DNA from 3 places in the Paenibacillus sp. FSL R7-0312 genome. Region 3 is predicted to be linked to each of the others. Evidence: predicted binding sites of a transcription regulator. Region 3 holds the regulator's gene; each other region holds the start of a gene.

Region 1 (4,743 bases), 160 kb from region 3:
CGAACCGGAACATAAGAGTCTGCTTTTTGGGAAGGAAAAAGGATTCTTAGTTTATGCCGATTCATGTTATATTTTATTATTTATAAAAAGACATTGTCAAGAGAGTCGATAAACGCATTAAAGTCAAGAGAATCAATCCAGATCGAAAATCTCCTCTTCTTCCCCCGCAGAATCCTCTTCCGCACGTAGAATCTGGATCACCTGGCGTACCATTTCACCGGAGAAACCTCTGCGCATCAGAAAGGCGCCCGTCTTGCGCCGCTTCTCATTTATATCTCCGCGGAGCAAATTCCATTTCTTCCGCCCGGTCTGCAGTGCGCCCTCCATTTCCTGCTCAGGGGTGATCTGATCGAGTGCTTCAGAGATCAGCGATTTATCAATCCCCTTCTCGCGGAGCTCCTGGCGGATCCACATTTTGCCCTTGCGCTGGTTCGTTATGCGCTGTTCCGCCCACTGCTTGGCATACAGGGGGTCATCCAGAAGCCGCTCCTCCTGCAGCCGCAGCAGAACTTCGGCAATAACAGTCTCCCCTATTTCCTTCTCCCGTAAACGGCGGGCCATTTCCTGTGCCGTTCTGGGCTTACGTTCCAGATATCTCAGACCTTCTACGTAGGCCCGCTGGCGTTCATCAGCAGCAACAATTTCCTCCAGATCCGCCTTCACAAACGAGCTTCCGGAAATCATCCGGTATTTAATCATGACATCTTCATGAACAGTCATCTTATAGGCACCGAAATGAATCAAATAACGGTAGTTCGACTTCTTCAGCCGCTCTACGCGCGTGATTATGAGCTCTTCATCTTCGGGAAAATCGGCCAGAATCTGTACATCCTGTTCATCCGGCTCAGAATCCAATTGTATCACCATAATTGTCATTCACCTCGTTAACATAGACATAATGCCGTTTAATTTACGAAAAAGCGCCCTGCTCATTCATCACAGGGCGCCTTATATCTTATCTTCATTATTAAAATTAAATTGCTAAGGACCTGCAACTTACCTTATTCAATCTCAAGCAGCAATTTCTCTTCTTCCTCTTGTTCTGCAACCACATCAGCTTCTGTTGGTGCAGCTACCAGAGTAGATAAGTTACTTGCTTCGCGGATCTTATTCTCGATCAACAGGGCAATATCCTGATGTTCTTTCAGGAACTGCTTGGAGTTCTCACGACCTTGGCCAAGACGCTCACCTTCATAAGAATACCAGGCACCGCTCTTGTTAACGATATCCATCTCAGTACCGATATCCACAAGGCTTCCCTCTCTGGAAATCCCTTCGCCGTACATGATATCCACATCCGCTTGCTTAAACGGAGGCGCCACCTTGTTCTTCACGACTTTGATCTTGGTGCGGTTACCCACAACATCGTTCCCCATCTTAATGCTCTCTACCCGGCGTACGTCGAGACGAACGGAGGAGTAGAATTTCAGAGCGCGTCCACCCGGAGTGGTCTCAGGGTTACCGAACATAACTCCGATCTTCTCACGAAGCTGGTTAATGAAGATGGCAATCGTGTTGGATTTGTTAATGGCACCCGAAAGCTTACGCAAGGCCTGGGACATCAGACGTGCCTGCAAACCTACATGGGAATCTCCCATGTCGCCTTCGATTTCGGCCTTCGGTACCAATGCGGCAACGGAGTCCACAACGATGATGTCTACAGCCCCACTGCGAACGAGTGCTTCAGCAATTTCCAGTGCCTGTTCGCCCGTATCCGGCTGGGATAGCAGCAATTCATCAATGTTAACGCCAAGCGCATTCGCATACTTAGGGTCAAGGGCATGCTCCGCATCGATGAAAGCAGCTTGTCCGCCAAGCTTTTGTACTTCTGCGATAGCATGAAGTGCAACGGTCGTCTTACCGGATGATTCCGGTCCGTATACTTCAATAATGCGTCCTTTGGGAAGTCCGCCAATACCTAGTGCAATATCAAGTGCCAAAGATCCGCTAGGTACTACTTCCACTTTCATGTGAGTGGATTCTCCCAGTTTCATGATCGAACCTTTACCGAATTGTTTTTCTATTTGACGAAGCGCCATATCAAGCGCTGCACGACGATCTGACAATCAGACCACTTCCTTCACTGTTTATAGTATTATAATAACGTGTTTTGGAGGTCTTGCCAAGCTTTTTTTCGAACATACATTCGTTTTTTTTGTCTCCCGGGTTAATACTCCCTTTTATTGTAAGCCTCCTTCCGGATGATAGACACACAAGCTTAATCCTCAAAAGGTCTCACGCGGTGGATCATAGAGGTCACGCCAGCGGGGAATATAAACAAAGAACCGCAGCAGAGAATTTCTATGCCACGGTTCTTCCGTATGAACAAATTATATACCGGCCCGGTTGATTATTGCAAGGCCGATCCTTCAAGCGGGGTTGCCACTTTGCGTTCCTCCAGCCGGCGCCAGAGGCGGTACAGCAAAGCCTTGACTGTACGCAGGCGGATGTTCTCACGGGTTCCCTTGAGATTCAGCTCGTATACTTCCGTCTTCCGGCCGCGTTCGGCCAGTCCGACGAACACAAGCCCCACAGGCTTCCGTTCGGAATAGCCCGGCCCGGCTACACCGGTAACAGACAAGCCAAAGTCACAATCCCCGATCATCCGCACCTGCTCTGCCAGCACTTCGGCTACCTCACGGCTGACCGCTCCGGGTGCATCAGGACCCTCCAGCATAGCTGAAGGCACATTCAGCAGCTTCTTCTTCAAATCGTTCGAATAACAGACGATTCCCCCGGCGAACATGGATGCACTGCCCGGGATGTTCGTAATGCTCTCCATAAGCAGTCCGCCCGTGCAGCTCTCAGCAGCACTAAGCGTCAGGCCTGCATCCGCCATCCAGTCGACAATCAGCTGTTCCAGCGGCACATCAATATTGGCATACAGATTCTCTGGCAGAATTTCGGCAATCTTCTTCTCCAGCACATCAAGCTTAACCATAGCCTCACGCTCGGACGGGGCTTTGGTGGAAATACGCACTGTCACCTCGCCTTCCTTGGCGTAAGGAGCAATCGTAGGATCGCTCTGGCCGCGGATCAGGTCAATCAGCTTGTCCTCCAGCAGCGATTCGCCAATGCCTGCAAACTTAAGCATCTTGGAGTAGATCGGCATTTCGCTGGTCAGTGCATGCTGCTGCAGCCAAGGCTTGGCTTTATCTGTGAACATCGGCTTCATCTCCCGGGGAGGACCCGGCAGCACGATGTAATACTTGTTATCTTCTGCAAAAGCAATACCTACCGCAAGGCCGATTTCATTAGACAACGGTGTCGTCCCTTCAATCACCAGCGCCTGCTTGCGGTTATTCTCAGTCATGATAATCTTGCGGTCATCGAAGAAGCGCTGCACATGATCCATAGCAAGCTGGTCGATATGAAGGGTACGGCCAAGCGCCGCAGCCAGTGCATCTTTGGTCAGATCATCTTCTGTCGGTCCGATTCCACCGGTGAACAATATAATATCCGCACGGTTCTGTGCAATCTCAATCGCTTCCAGAAGACGGTTCTTGTTGTCACCAACTACGGTCTGAAAATATACATCAATCCCTAACGCAGCCAGCTCTATTGAAAGAAACTGGGCATTGCTGTTTACAATCTGTCCAAGCAAAAGTTCTGTTCCAACGGCAATAATTTCCGCTTTCATAGCTGGCGTTCTCCTCCTGATTGTAGAAATCATGCAAAAATCAAGCAGCTCGGCAAACTTCAGGCATTATGTAGCTGCAGCAAGTCCTTGTTCTTCACAAAATAATCAATCCCCGAATAGATGGTGATAATCGCTGCAGCCCAAATTGCAATATCATCCACCGGGATGCTGACGAACTGGAACGGGAAATTGTTGAGCAGAAGCAGCGATATTGCGACAATCTGAGTGACAGTCTTTATCTTGCCCCATTTGCTAGCGGCCACTACTTTGCCTTCAAGCAGTGCCACCTGGCGCAGGCCGGTCACGGCAAATTCGCGGCTGATGATGACAATGGCAATCCAGGAATCGCATCTTCCCAGCTCAACCAGCGAGATCAATACTGCAGAGACCAGCAGCTTGTCTGCAAGCGGGTCCAGCAGTTTGCCGAGATTGGTGACCATGTTATACTTTCTGGCTATGTACCCGTCTATTCCATCTGTACTGGCGGCAAGCAGGAAAATAACAGCTGCAATCAAATGATTAATTGAAAGCTGAAATGAGCCCCAATGTATCGGTTCCGGATAGAAGCTGAAATCCACCAGCAGAAAAAACATCATAATCGGGATAAGACAAATACGTGCAAGCGTGATGCGGTTGGGCAAATTCACTGAAGTTCCTCCCCTGATCCATACGAATCCGATATTCCACAATTTCCTTCAAAACTGCTTTAGCTAGTATATTATAGCCATAAATAAGTGTCAAAAAAACATAAAACACCCCGCAAAGTAAGATGCGTATACACTGCGGGGTACGTAAGCTTACTTTAAATTGTTAAACTGCAGATCGAGCGGCAAATCAGCTTTGCGCAGGAGCTGGATAATTTGCTGGAGATCATCGCGGCTTTTGCCGGTAACACGGATCTGATCACCCTGAATGGTGCTCTTCACCTTCAGCTTGGAGTCGCGGATCAAGATGTTAATCTTCTTCGCGTTCTCCTGATCAATTCCCTGCTTCAGGCCCAGACGCTGGCGTACAGTGCCCAGTGAGGCGGGTTCTACTTTGCCGAAATCCATATTTTTCAATGTAATTCCGCGCTTAACCATTTTCGACTGCAGGATATCGAT
Region 2 (4,743 bases), 1.4 Mb from region 3:
GGAATTACGCTTTTGACCTGGCTGGGGCTCTCCCACATCAGCACGGCCCGCGCATCCCCCTGGTTCTCGTAATACTCCACCTTCAGCTCATGCAGCTTACCCGCAATCAGCTTCACACTGCCTTGCCGCTCCTGCCCGCTCTGCTTCATCCAGCTGTCAATAATCAGCTTGCCGTCGATCCAGACCCGGATGCCATCATCCGAAGAAGTATAAATGCTGTAAGTCTCACTGTACACCGCACTCAGCCTGCCGCTCCAGCGTACCGAGAACAAATCTGCGCGAATAGCCGGATCAGGTGCTGCCTGTCTCCAGATGAAGTTGATGCTGGCATCCGTCCGGGTAAGAGCGGGCGTACCGCTAAGCGTAAGGTTATTGTAGTATTGCCCATACAAACCCGGCTTTGGCATGACGCCTGTTGATGGATCTATTGCTGCCGCCTTCGCTGCATATTCATCTCTGGTGAGCACGAAATGATCCTTCATGAAGGCCTTGATCAGCGCATCACTGTTCTTCTCATACAGCAGCTTGCCCCAGGTCATCTGGTAGCTCCATTTGTTCTGGGAACCCGCCAGCAGGGCTGCCGGAGGAAGCTCCCCATTCTCGCCAATGGCGATCAGCTTGCCGCGCCCCAGATCCCAGAGGCTGTCATGATGGCTCCCCTTGAAGTCCGCGTCATAGATATCCAGTGCCAGCACATCTACTCTTCCGCTGCCCGGGTAATATTTTGCTGGTTCATCACACCACTGGTTCTTCGCATTTGGACACCACACCCACAGCAGATTATGCAGCTTGTGATATACAGTATACCGCTCGAACATAATCTCCCAGAGCGTGCTGAAGGAGGACTTCTGCCCCCACCAGAACCAGCCGCCGTTCATCTCATGGTAAGGTCTCCAGAGCACAGGTACACCGGCATCCTTCAGTTTTTTGAGATAGACGGCTACTTTGTCCAGCTCTGCAATCATCGCTGTGTATTGGGCCGTTCCCGGAGTAATATAGCTGCTGAAATCTGCTTCGCTGAGACTCATTGAGACATTCGCCCAGACCGGAGCGGTTCCCGGCAGATTGGCATGATAGCTCATCGTTACGATCCCCCCGGCCTGATGCCAGCGGATTGCACTGTCCGTGACGGCCTGCCGCTGGCTGCTGATTTGCTGCTCCGTCTGGTTGCTGATGGCACCCATCTCATAGCCGTGAAGGCCCGCATAGCTCCCGCCAGTATTCTTCAGCTTCACGCTGAATTCATCCGGGCTCTCCAGATAATCATGCTGTCCGCTGATCACGCCTTGCCCCTGCAGCCAGTATAAGGTGTTCAGCAATTTACGCGCCGGCAGGGCCAGCTCCGCATCCGCAGGACTCATCAGCACACTGCGGAAGGCAGCCTGCCATTGTACATCCCCTACCAGCCGTGACGCGGAATCCAGCAGATCTCTGAGTACACGCTGTTCCACTTTTCCCACCATCCTTTTCCACCTGTTTGTACATTTTATGGCGAATTATGTAACATCAGCACGGCGGATAGACAAGAATCCGGTCTGTTCCAATTCCGCAGTCATACGCTATACTATTGTGAGCTAGGCTTCCGAAGCGAGTATTGCCGGAGCTTATCACTTGGAAGCTATGCTAACAAAACTTTTAAGGAGCAGATATGAAAGCCAAAAAATTCATCACCAGTCTCATTATTGTTGTTCTGCTCAGCCTCGCTGCTTATTACTTCGAGGAGAACGGTCAGCTCCCGTCCCAGACACCGTCTTCTGACAATTCGGAGGTTGTCCGGCTGGAATTCCCGTCTGACCGTTATCCGGAGACCGCCAGACATATTCAGGAAGCGATCAGGAACGGCGAGTCCTCCATCTGCACAATTGACCGGAATGAAGCCGAAGAGAACCGTAAGGAATCCCTGAAGGGCGTACCCACCAAAAAAGGTTATGACCGCGACGAATGGCCGATGGCGATGTGTGCAGAAGGCGGAGCCGGCGCAGATATTGAATACATAACCCCCAGCGATAACCGCGGGGCTGGAAGCTGGGTCGGCAATCAGCTGGAGGACTTCGCAGACGGTACCCGCGTAGAGTTCATGTTTAAATAGGCAGAGTGCCTGACTACTCCCGCACTACCGCTACCGCAAATGATTGCTGATAAGTAACAGATCTCATATTAGCCGCTCTCCTCTCCGTCATATAAGGACATTTGGCATGCCTGTTATGCGAACGAAAGTTCTTTATGCAATTTCATCCGGATAAAGCGTAAAATAGGGTGGGATATTATTCCATAGACGGAGAGCCGGGAGTGTTCTATATCTGTTATCGGGGTAAAAGGCTGTACGGCCCTATGTCCGAGGCTGAAGCCTTACAGGAATGGTTTGCACTTGCAGGTACAGTCAAGGAGTTGTATATCATTGAAACGGATGAGCATACAGGCAGAATCAAACGCCAGATCGGTCCGGCGGCACGCAAAAAAAAGAAATAGCCCCATCCGGCCTCAGGCCAGACAGGGCAGCACTTCTTCAATGCGGTTCTAGAACAAACAAGCTTTAGTGATAATAACCAGCAGAATGAACAGAACCAGAATTGCACCAGTCGAAGTCCAAGGGCTTACAACCGGAACAATCGGAGGACCCTGATTAACTCCACCGACGTTATTTCCACAACCGCAACCATACTCTGCTCCCATAATTTAATTCCTCCTCTTGAATATTGAATACAGCACAGAATATGTGGAAATCTAACCCCTGGCATGGGCCAATCGGCAAAGAAATGCCATCCACCTAACGGCCAAGCCCTAACCGGTCGATATAAAAGGTGGATGCGTTGCTTCAAAAAATTTTGGAGGAGGAACAAAAATGGATATTGCTGCACTATCGGTTGTCATGAACCAGTCCTCTTTACTGCAGGCTGCGGGATTACAGGTCATGAGTATTGCCAAAGATCAGGCACAGACCGATGCCCAGAATATGGTCCAGATGCTGAGTCAGGGCGCACACCCCACCTTGGGAAAAACACTTGATATTCGCGCCTGATTGCTTTATGCTTACATACATAGGAACACCCGTTCCATATTCATTCAGCTGCTGACTATTGAGTGTGCTGATTGCTAAGCCCTTCAGGGCTTTTCTTTTGACCATCAATACGAACATACGATCTTATATTGAGGTGATTGATTATGCAATCCTATTATCAGATGACTGCCTTGGAGAAATGGACAGAGGATTTATATCAGCGTATCGGTGTCCGCCAGCCGTCAGACATATCTATTGAATACATAGCCGAACGGCTGAATATCTGGATTCATTATCTGGATGTCCGAAGCAAGAGCATTGAGGCCAGCGCCGGAATGTACAGCATGTTCATCGACAACAGGCTCCCTCCCGAACTGCAGCGGCTGGAGTTCCTCCATGAGCTGTGTCATCTGCTCCGCCATGCCGGCAAGCATACTCTTATGCCTGAACAGTTCACACAGTCGCAGGAGGATGAATCAGAGAGGTTTATTCTGTATGCCGCCATGCCCTATTCCATGATCTCTGCACGGACACTGCCTGAATTGCGTGAGGATGCCGTGGCTGAGCTTTCCAGCACCTTTCAGGTACCTGTGGAGCTGGCTTTGCAGCGGATTGACCAGATCCAACGGCGTATTTTCCAGGGGCAATTAATGGCCGTAATGGAAAGAAACGAAGACAGAAAATTAATCCATAGACATATTCGCTAAGCGCTGCGGGGATAATACCGGCATAGACCTAAGAACAACAGATGTACCTCTATGCATGGTGACATTTCAACCGTAAAGGGGAGCGACATGGAAGCCATAAAAGTCATTCAATTATTGCTGACCCATCCGGAATACAGCGTAGATGCAGTACATCCCGAAATTCCGGATTTTGTCGGCATCGAGACCATTGAAGTGGACCACGAAACGCAGACCTTCTCCATCTTACTGCAGGAACCCAAGGAGTACGATTAATCCTCTGAAGCAGAATAATCAGCATATAGCCAGCACCGCTCAGTCTGTAACCTTTCACCCTATAAAAGTGACCCCGCCAACGTCCGGCAGGGTCCAAGGTTTCTATCAGGGGTATGTATACAATATACTCACCGTTGCTTAAACCAAACTTAAATTAGGCTGAGCAGGTTCTGATTATGGGCAAAGGGTCAGGGGACTGCAATTTTCAGTTTTCTCTTGTGCTACCATATTGTACAATAATGGGAGTAACTGCAATTTATTATCCCCGCGGACGGAGTGATTCTATCACTATCAGCACAATCAAGAAATGGATCGTAGCCGCTCTAGTCTTTCTAAGCCTATTGCGTATTCTTTACTATTTACTATCCAAGGTCGTATTCGAATACATAACGTTCTCAGATCCCTATAATAATATCTTTCAAATGATCGCAATGGGCATCATGCTTATTGTAGCGCTGGTCTGCACTTCTCTGCTGATTAATGACAAGAATAACGACTAGCCGCTGCTGACAAACTGGATAATCCCGATACCCGCCATTGCCAGGAAGATTCCGAGTATTACCGCAAGCATGATCCAGACTACCTTTTTGGAGGACTGCGGGGGCGGGTTATAGTTCTCCATCACAGCAATCCGTTTCTCCAGCGCAGCAACCCGCTTCTCCAGTTCAGTTTTGTTATCCTCTGCTTCGCTCATTGCCACTCTCTCCTCCTTTCCTTTGGTTATATATTTTTAATTGTTTCATCATGATTCTGTAACTTATATCCAGTTGCCTTCCCTTACTATGG
Region 3 (4,743 bases):
GACAGGCTGGATTCCGGCAGGAGGCAAGTATCTTAATCCTGTCAATATTATCTCTATCAAGGTCAAAGAAAGCTAATTTTAATATTACTGCCAAATCACACAGTCTCCGAAGCTAATCTTTGCATTTCTTATACTATAAAACGTAAAAGAGGTGTAATGATGACGCAAAGAGAACGAAACAGAATCCGCAGAGCAATTAATGCACTGCTCGCACAGAGAGCAATCCTGCTTGAAAGACTTGAGGAAATTAATGAGAACCTGCGCAGATTTCCAAGTGGTTCACGTGCCAGAAGAGAATTGCTGGCTGCCAGAGCATCTATACGTGAAGCGATTCGTTTAAACACTATTGCTATCCGGTCGTTGCGCAGCGTATTGTAGTCTGTAGTCAGGGGAAAAGTATCCAATCAAAGACATCCTCCCGGGATGTCTTTTTTGCCGTACGATTGAGACTGTAGAAGGCACGGAGTATAATTGATCAATGAAGAGTAAGAGGTTTGAGGAACGATACATACCAGGAGATATGGTGAACAAGCTGCACAAGAGCTTGATACAGGAAGGTGTGAAGAATGGACGATCAATTACGGCAGCGTTTGGGACTGCCAGAATTACAGGATAGTACACTGGCTGTTAACGCAGATATGGTTTTGGAAGAAAGTTCTAAATTGGATGCAGCCGGAACCACCGTGCTGAATGTCTCCAGAGAAGATGTGGAGAAGGGGCGGCTCGAGAGCTATTTGCGTGAATTTAAGAAATATGAGAAGAAGCGGCTACGGGGCAAAATCATAATTATATTCAATGGGTATGAGCAGGATCGCCGGGAAGTCTATCAGGTGCGGGAGATTACGAACTGGGTTGACCGTCTGCTCAAGAACGTGCCTCATCTATTCTATTTCCTCAGCAGAGACAATTACGCGATGCGGATTGCGTTCTTTTGTCTGTCTGAGGTGGTGGGCCGCTCCGGGATGGAAGTGTCCATCACCAAAGAGCAGGGACGCAGGCTGATCGAGAAAGTTACCAAGAGTGCATTGGTCTACGCCAAAAAAAGCAAAGACTCACCTGCGGAACAGTGGAGTCTGGCTGAAAGTATTCTGGACGAGCTTGGTTATGAGCAAACTGTGCAATAATGCTGTGAAGAACCCCTTTGGCGAAAACCCGTCAGAGGGGTTCTTGTGTTCAAATATAGGGAGTTATAGGTGGCTGCATGATTGCGGCTACTCCCTGATGGTTACACGGGTACCAATGGGAATGATGGCAGCCAACGCGACCACGTCCTGGTTATACATGCGGATACAGCCGTGGGAGACCATGTGGCCGATAGAGGAAGGGTCATTCGTTCCGTGAATTCCATAATGCGGCTTGGACAGGCCCATCCAGAAGGCTCCGAACGGTCCGCCCGGATTGGGCTGCTTATTAATGATCGTGTACTCGCCTACCGGCGAGACGGTCAGCATCCGGCCAATGCCGACAGGAAATCCTCTGGTTACGGTGTCATTATCAAGCAGATAAAGCATGCGCTGTGAAAGGTCGACAATAATTCGATAGTTGGGCATGGGATCAGCACTCCTTTGTAATCAGGATATGTGCGGATAGCTAAAGCGGTTCGGAGTAAAAAATGCCAAAAACCGATATGGGAACAAATGTTCCTGCGTTGGTTTTTTGGCATTTTAGGCAAGCGTAACAGGATCTAAATAGGAAAAAGGCTGCTTCGCGTGATGCGGAGCAGCCTGATTATGGAGGAGAAGGATTAATGGATATCGCGGAATAATCCAATGACTCTGCCCAAAATAGTAACGCGGTTAAGGCGGAGAGGCTCGTAAGCCGGATTCTCCGGCTGCAGCCGGATATGATCACGTTCTTTGTAAAAGGTCTTAACGGTTGCTTCATCTTCTTCGGTCATCGCAACAACGATGTCACCATTGTCAGCGGTTTGCTGTTGGCGGACAATAACATAATCGCCGTTCATAATCCCGGCATCAACCATACTGTCGCCGAGTACAGAAAGCATGAATACCTTGTTATCCCCTACGTAATGAGTAGGAAGCGGGAAGTAATCCTCAATATTCTCTGTAGCGGTAATAGGAACACCAGCAGTGACCTTACCAATTACTGGGATGCGGGTAACCGTCTGGACGAATTGATGTACATTCTCTGAATCTTCCTGTCCGAGCAATTCAATAGCCCGCGGTTTCGTAGGATCGCGCCGGATCAGGCCCTTCTTCTCAAGCCGGTCCAGATGACCGTGCACTGTAGAACTGGAGGCCAGGCCAACAGCTTCACCAATTTCCCGAACGGACGGAGGATAACCCTTGCTGCGGACTTCGTTACGTATAAATTCCAGGATCGCCAGCTGGCGACTCGAAATCTTTGACATCGGAATCAACCCCATATACTATGTTTGGGAAAATTATAACATAGAACTGCCGTTCGTACAAACATAAGTTCTAAATTGTGAGAATAATAGCCCGAAAAATAAAGGGAACAGTTGTTCGAAAAAACTATTGATCAAAACACATGTTCGTGTTATATTATTTTCGAAAGTAAGAACAAGTGTTTGGAGGACGATATTTATGTTAAAATACAGTACCTACAATAGTATCTACAATGAGGATATCAAGGTGTCCGCTCCCGGTAATCCATTACCCCATAATCCATTGGCACAATTCAGAGACAAGACCCTTCGCCTGCTGTCTGTACTTACCTCGATATTCCGCCAGGTCAGCTTTGTTAAGATATCTCTGATACTATTACTCACGATCTCCGGATTTACAGTAGTCGGTAATGTGTTCGCTGGTTCTGTCACTTTAATGAAGCCTGAGAAACGGATCGTAGTTGAACGCGGAGACACCTTGTGGAGCATTGCACTCAAGAATAAACCGGATGATATGAGGACTGCTGTATATATAGAAGGGATCAAGAAGTCAAATGGTCTGAAGGACAGCGGAATTAAGGCAGGAGATATACTGACCGTGCCGGTATATTAACCGAAAGAAGCATACTGGTGTTTGACTAAGAGAGCTTTCAGGGGGTAGACCTTGACAAGCTCTTTTTCTCATGGCAAAGTTAGAATGAATTTATAGGGGAGGGGAACGTATTGAATATTGACGAATTGGTCGCACGCATTAATGAATTGGCACGCAAACATAAGAATGGCGGCCTGAATGAGGAAGAATTGGCAGAACGCGCCAAACTCCGCGAGATATATCTGGGCAATATCCGCAGCAATTTCCGGGCCCAGCTTGATACCATTGAGATTGTGGATGATCCGGAGCATGAAGAAGGCAACAACGGACGTAAAGCTTAGTCTGCGGCCTTTTCATAGATAATACAGGATGACTAGGGGGAACTAACATGGCCCGTTCTTGGGAAAGAATGGTTCAACGCAACACCAAGCAAATCAATCAGCAAAGAAAGAAGCAGGGAAAAGAGACGATCTATGGGACGAGCTCTAAAGCTGCTGCAAAGAGCGTCGATATTTTCAAAGGCCGGAATATTGTATTCCCTGTCGTGTTAATGCTGCTTGGCATTATGTTCTGGGTAGTCGGTTCCATTGATGAAGCGAAAGGAAGCGGAATACTGGCCAACTGGCTGGGGGTAGTACTGTACTTCCTGCTTGCCGCGCTGTTATTCTTCCGCCGTCCGTTCCTTAAGGTGGAACGCGCCCGTCTGTCTACTATTAAATACAACCGCGAACGCTTTTTGCCAGCAACTGAAATTGAGAAGATTACCTTGTCGCGCAGTGTAGTTACCATTAAGTATAAAGGCAAGCGCAAGCAATGGATTTTCTCCAAGCTGATCAACCGGTATGACACCGCCGCCATGGCTGCACGCCTGGAACAATTCGGCAAGAACAACAACATTGAAGTAGTGCACGAATAGTAAGATAGACCAGCATAGGGAGTGGGAGAACGAAATGCCGATTACCGCCGTACTATTTGACCTTGACGATACACTGCTATGGGATGATCGAAGTGTGGAAGAAGCATTCCGCTACGCCTCTGAGGCTGCAGGGGATTCTGTTGATCCGCAAGAGCTTGAACAGGCGGTGCGCAGAGAAGCGCGTGCGCTTTATGAGTCTTACGAGACTTTTCCGTTCACGAAGCTGATTGGGATTAATCCTTTTGAGGCACTATGGGCTAACTTCACAGCTGGAGACCAGCCGGAATTCCGCCAGCTGGAACAGCTTGCTCCGGCCTACCGCACCGAATCCTGGCGCCGCGGACTTGCCTCTCTTGGAGTGGACGATGAAGCGCTGGCGGCACGCCTCGCTGCCAAGTTCGCCGTTGAGCGCCGCAGCCGTCCTTATATATATGAAGAGACGCTTCAGGTGCTGGATGAGCTGCGCGGCAAGGTGAAGCTGCTGCTGTTGACGAATGGCTGTCCTGCACTCCAGCAGGAGAAGCTTGATGGTGTACCTGAGCTTATTCCGTATTTTGACCATATTGTCATTTCTGGAAGCTTCGGTAAAGGGAAACCGGACAAGACAATCTTCGAGCATGCCCTCGGACTGCTGGATATTACGCCTGAGCAAGGGATAATGGTCGGAGATAAGCTTACGACTGATATTCTCGGTGGATTGGCTGCAGGTCTAACGACGGTCTGGATCAACCGGACGGCCAAGACTCCTGACCCGGACATCACTCCGGATTATCAGATCAGGCATCTTTCGGAGCTTCTGCCATTGGTACACTCCCTATAACTGATTTAGATGAAGCCGGTATCCTTATAGGATATTGGCTTTTTTAA

Evidence for each region. The regulator LexA, encoded in region 3, represses DNA repair genes until DNA is damaged. The targets are predictions, from matches to a motif close to CGAACATATGTTCG.
Region 1: a site for LexA is predicted at 2,136-2,149, ahead of recA (recombinase RecA). Genes of this name have one in related genera too.
Region 2: a site for LexA is predicted at 3,130-3,143, ahead of MKX70_RS14450 (ImmA/IrrE family metallo-endopeptidase). Genes of this name have one in related genera too.

What each region holds. Positions count from the first base shown of each region.
Region 1 is NZ_JBBORE010000001.1:4,517,572-4,522,314, reverse strand. Features, by position in the region: gene MKX70_RS19815 (regulatory protein RecX) at 133-867, opposite strand; gene recA (recombinase RecA) at 1,002-2,066, opposite strand; gene MKX70_RS19805 (competence/damage-inducible protein A) at 2,351-3,640, opposite strand; gene pgsA (CDP-diacylglycerol--glycerol-3-phosphate 3-phosphatidyltransferase) at 3,700-4,287, opposite strand; gene MKX70_RS19795 (YajQ family cyclic di-GMP-binding protein) at 4,438-4,743, opposite strand, start outside.
Region 2 is NZ_JBBORE010000001.1:3,308,130-3,312,872, reverse strand. Features, by position in the region: gene MKX70_RS14470 (glycosyl hydrolase) at 1-1,463, opposite strand, end outside; gene MKX70_RS14465 (NucA/NucB deoxyribonuclease domain-containing protein) at 1,649-2,089, shown strand; gene MKX70_RS14460 (hypothetical protein) at 2,332-2,469, shown strand; gene MKX70_RS33430 (hypothetical protein) at 2,518-2,673, opposite strand; gene MKX70_RS14455 (YjfB family protein) at 2,843-3,019, shown strand; gene MKX70_RS14450 (ImmA/IrrE family metallo-endopeptidase) at 3,163-3,705, shown strand; gene MKX70_RS14445 (hypothetical protein) at 3,793-3,957, shown strand; gene MKX70_RS14440 (hypothetical protein) at 4,454-4,651, opposite strand.
Region 3 is NZ_JBBORE010000001.1:4,678,351-4,683,093, forward strand. Features, by position in the region: gene MKX70_RS20540 (hypothetical protein) at 1-76, shown strand, start outside; gene MKX70_RS20545 (hypothetical protein) at 567-1,124, shown strand; gene MKX70_RS20550 (L,D-transpeptidase) at 1,212-1,550, opposite strand; gene lexA (transcriptional repressor LexA) at 1,745-2,371, opposite strand; gene MKX70_RS20560 (LysM peptidoglycan-binding domain-containing protein) at 2,568-2,981, shown strand; gene MKX70_RS20565 (DUF896 domain-containing protein) at 3,092-3,301, shown strand; gene MKX70_RS20570 (hypothetical protein) at 3,349-3,876, shown strand; gene MKX70_RS20575 (HAD family hydrolase) at 3,911-4,696, shown strand.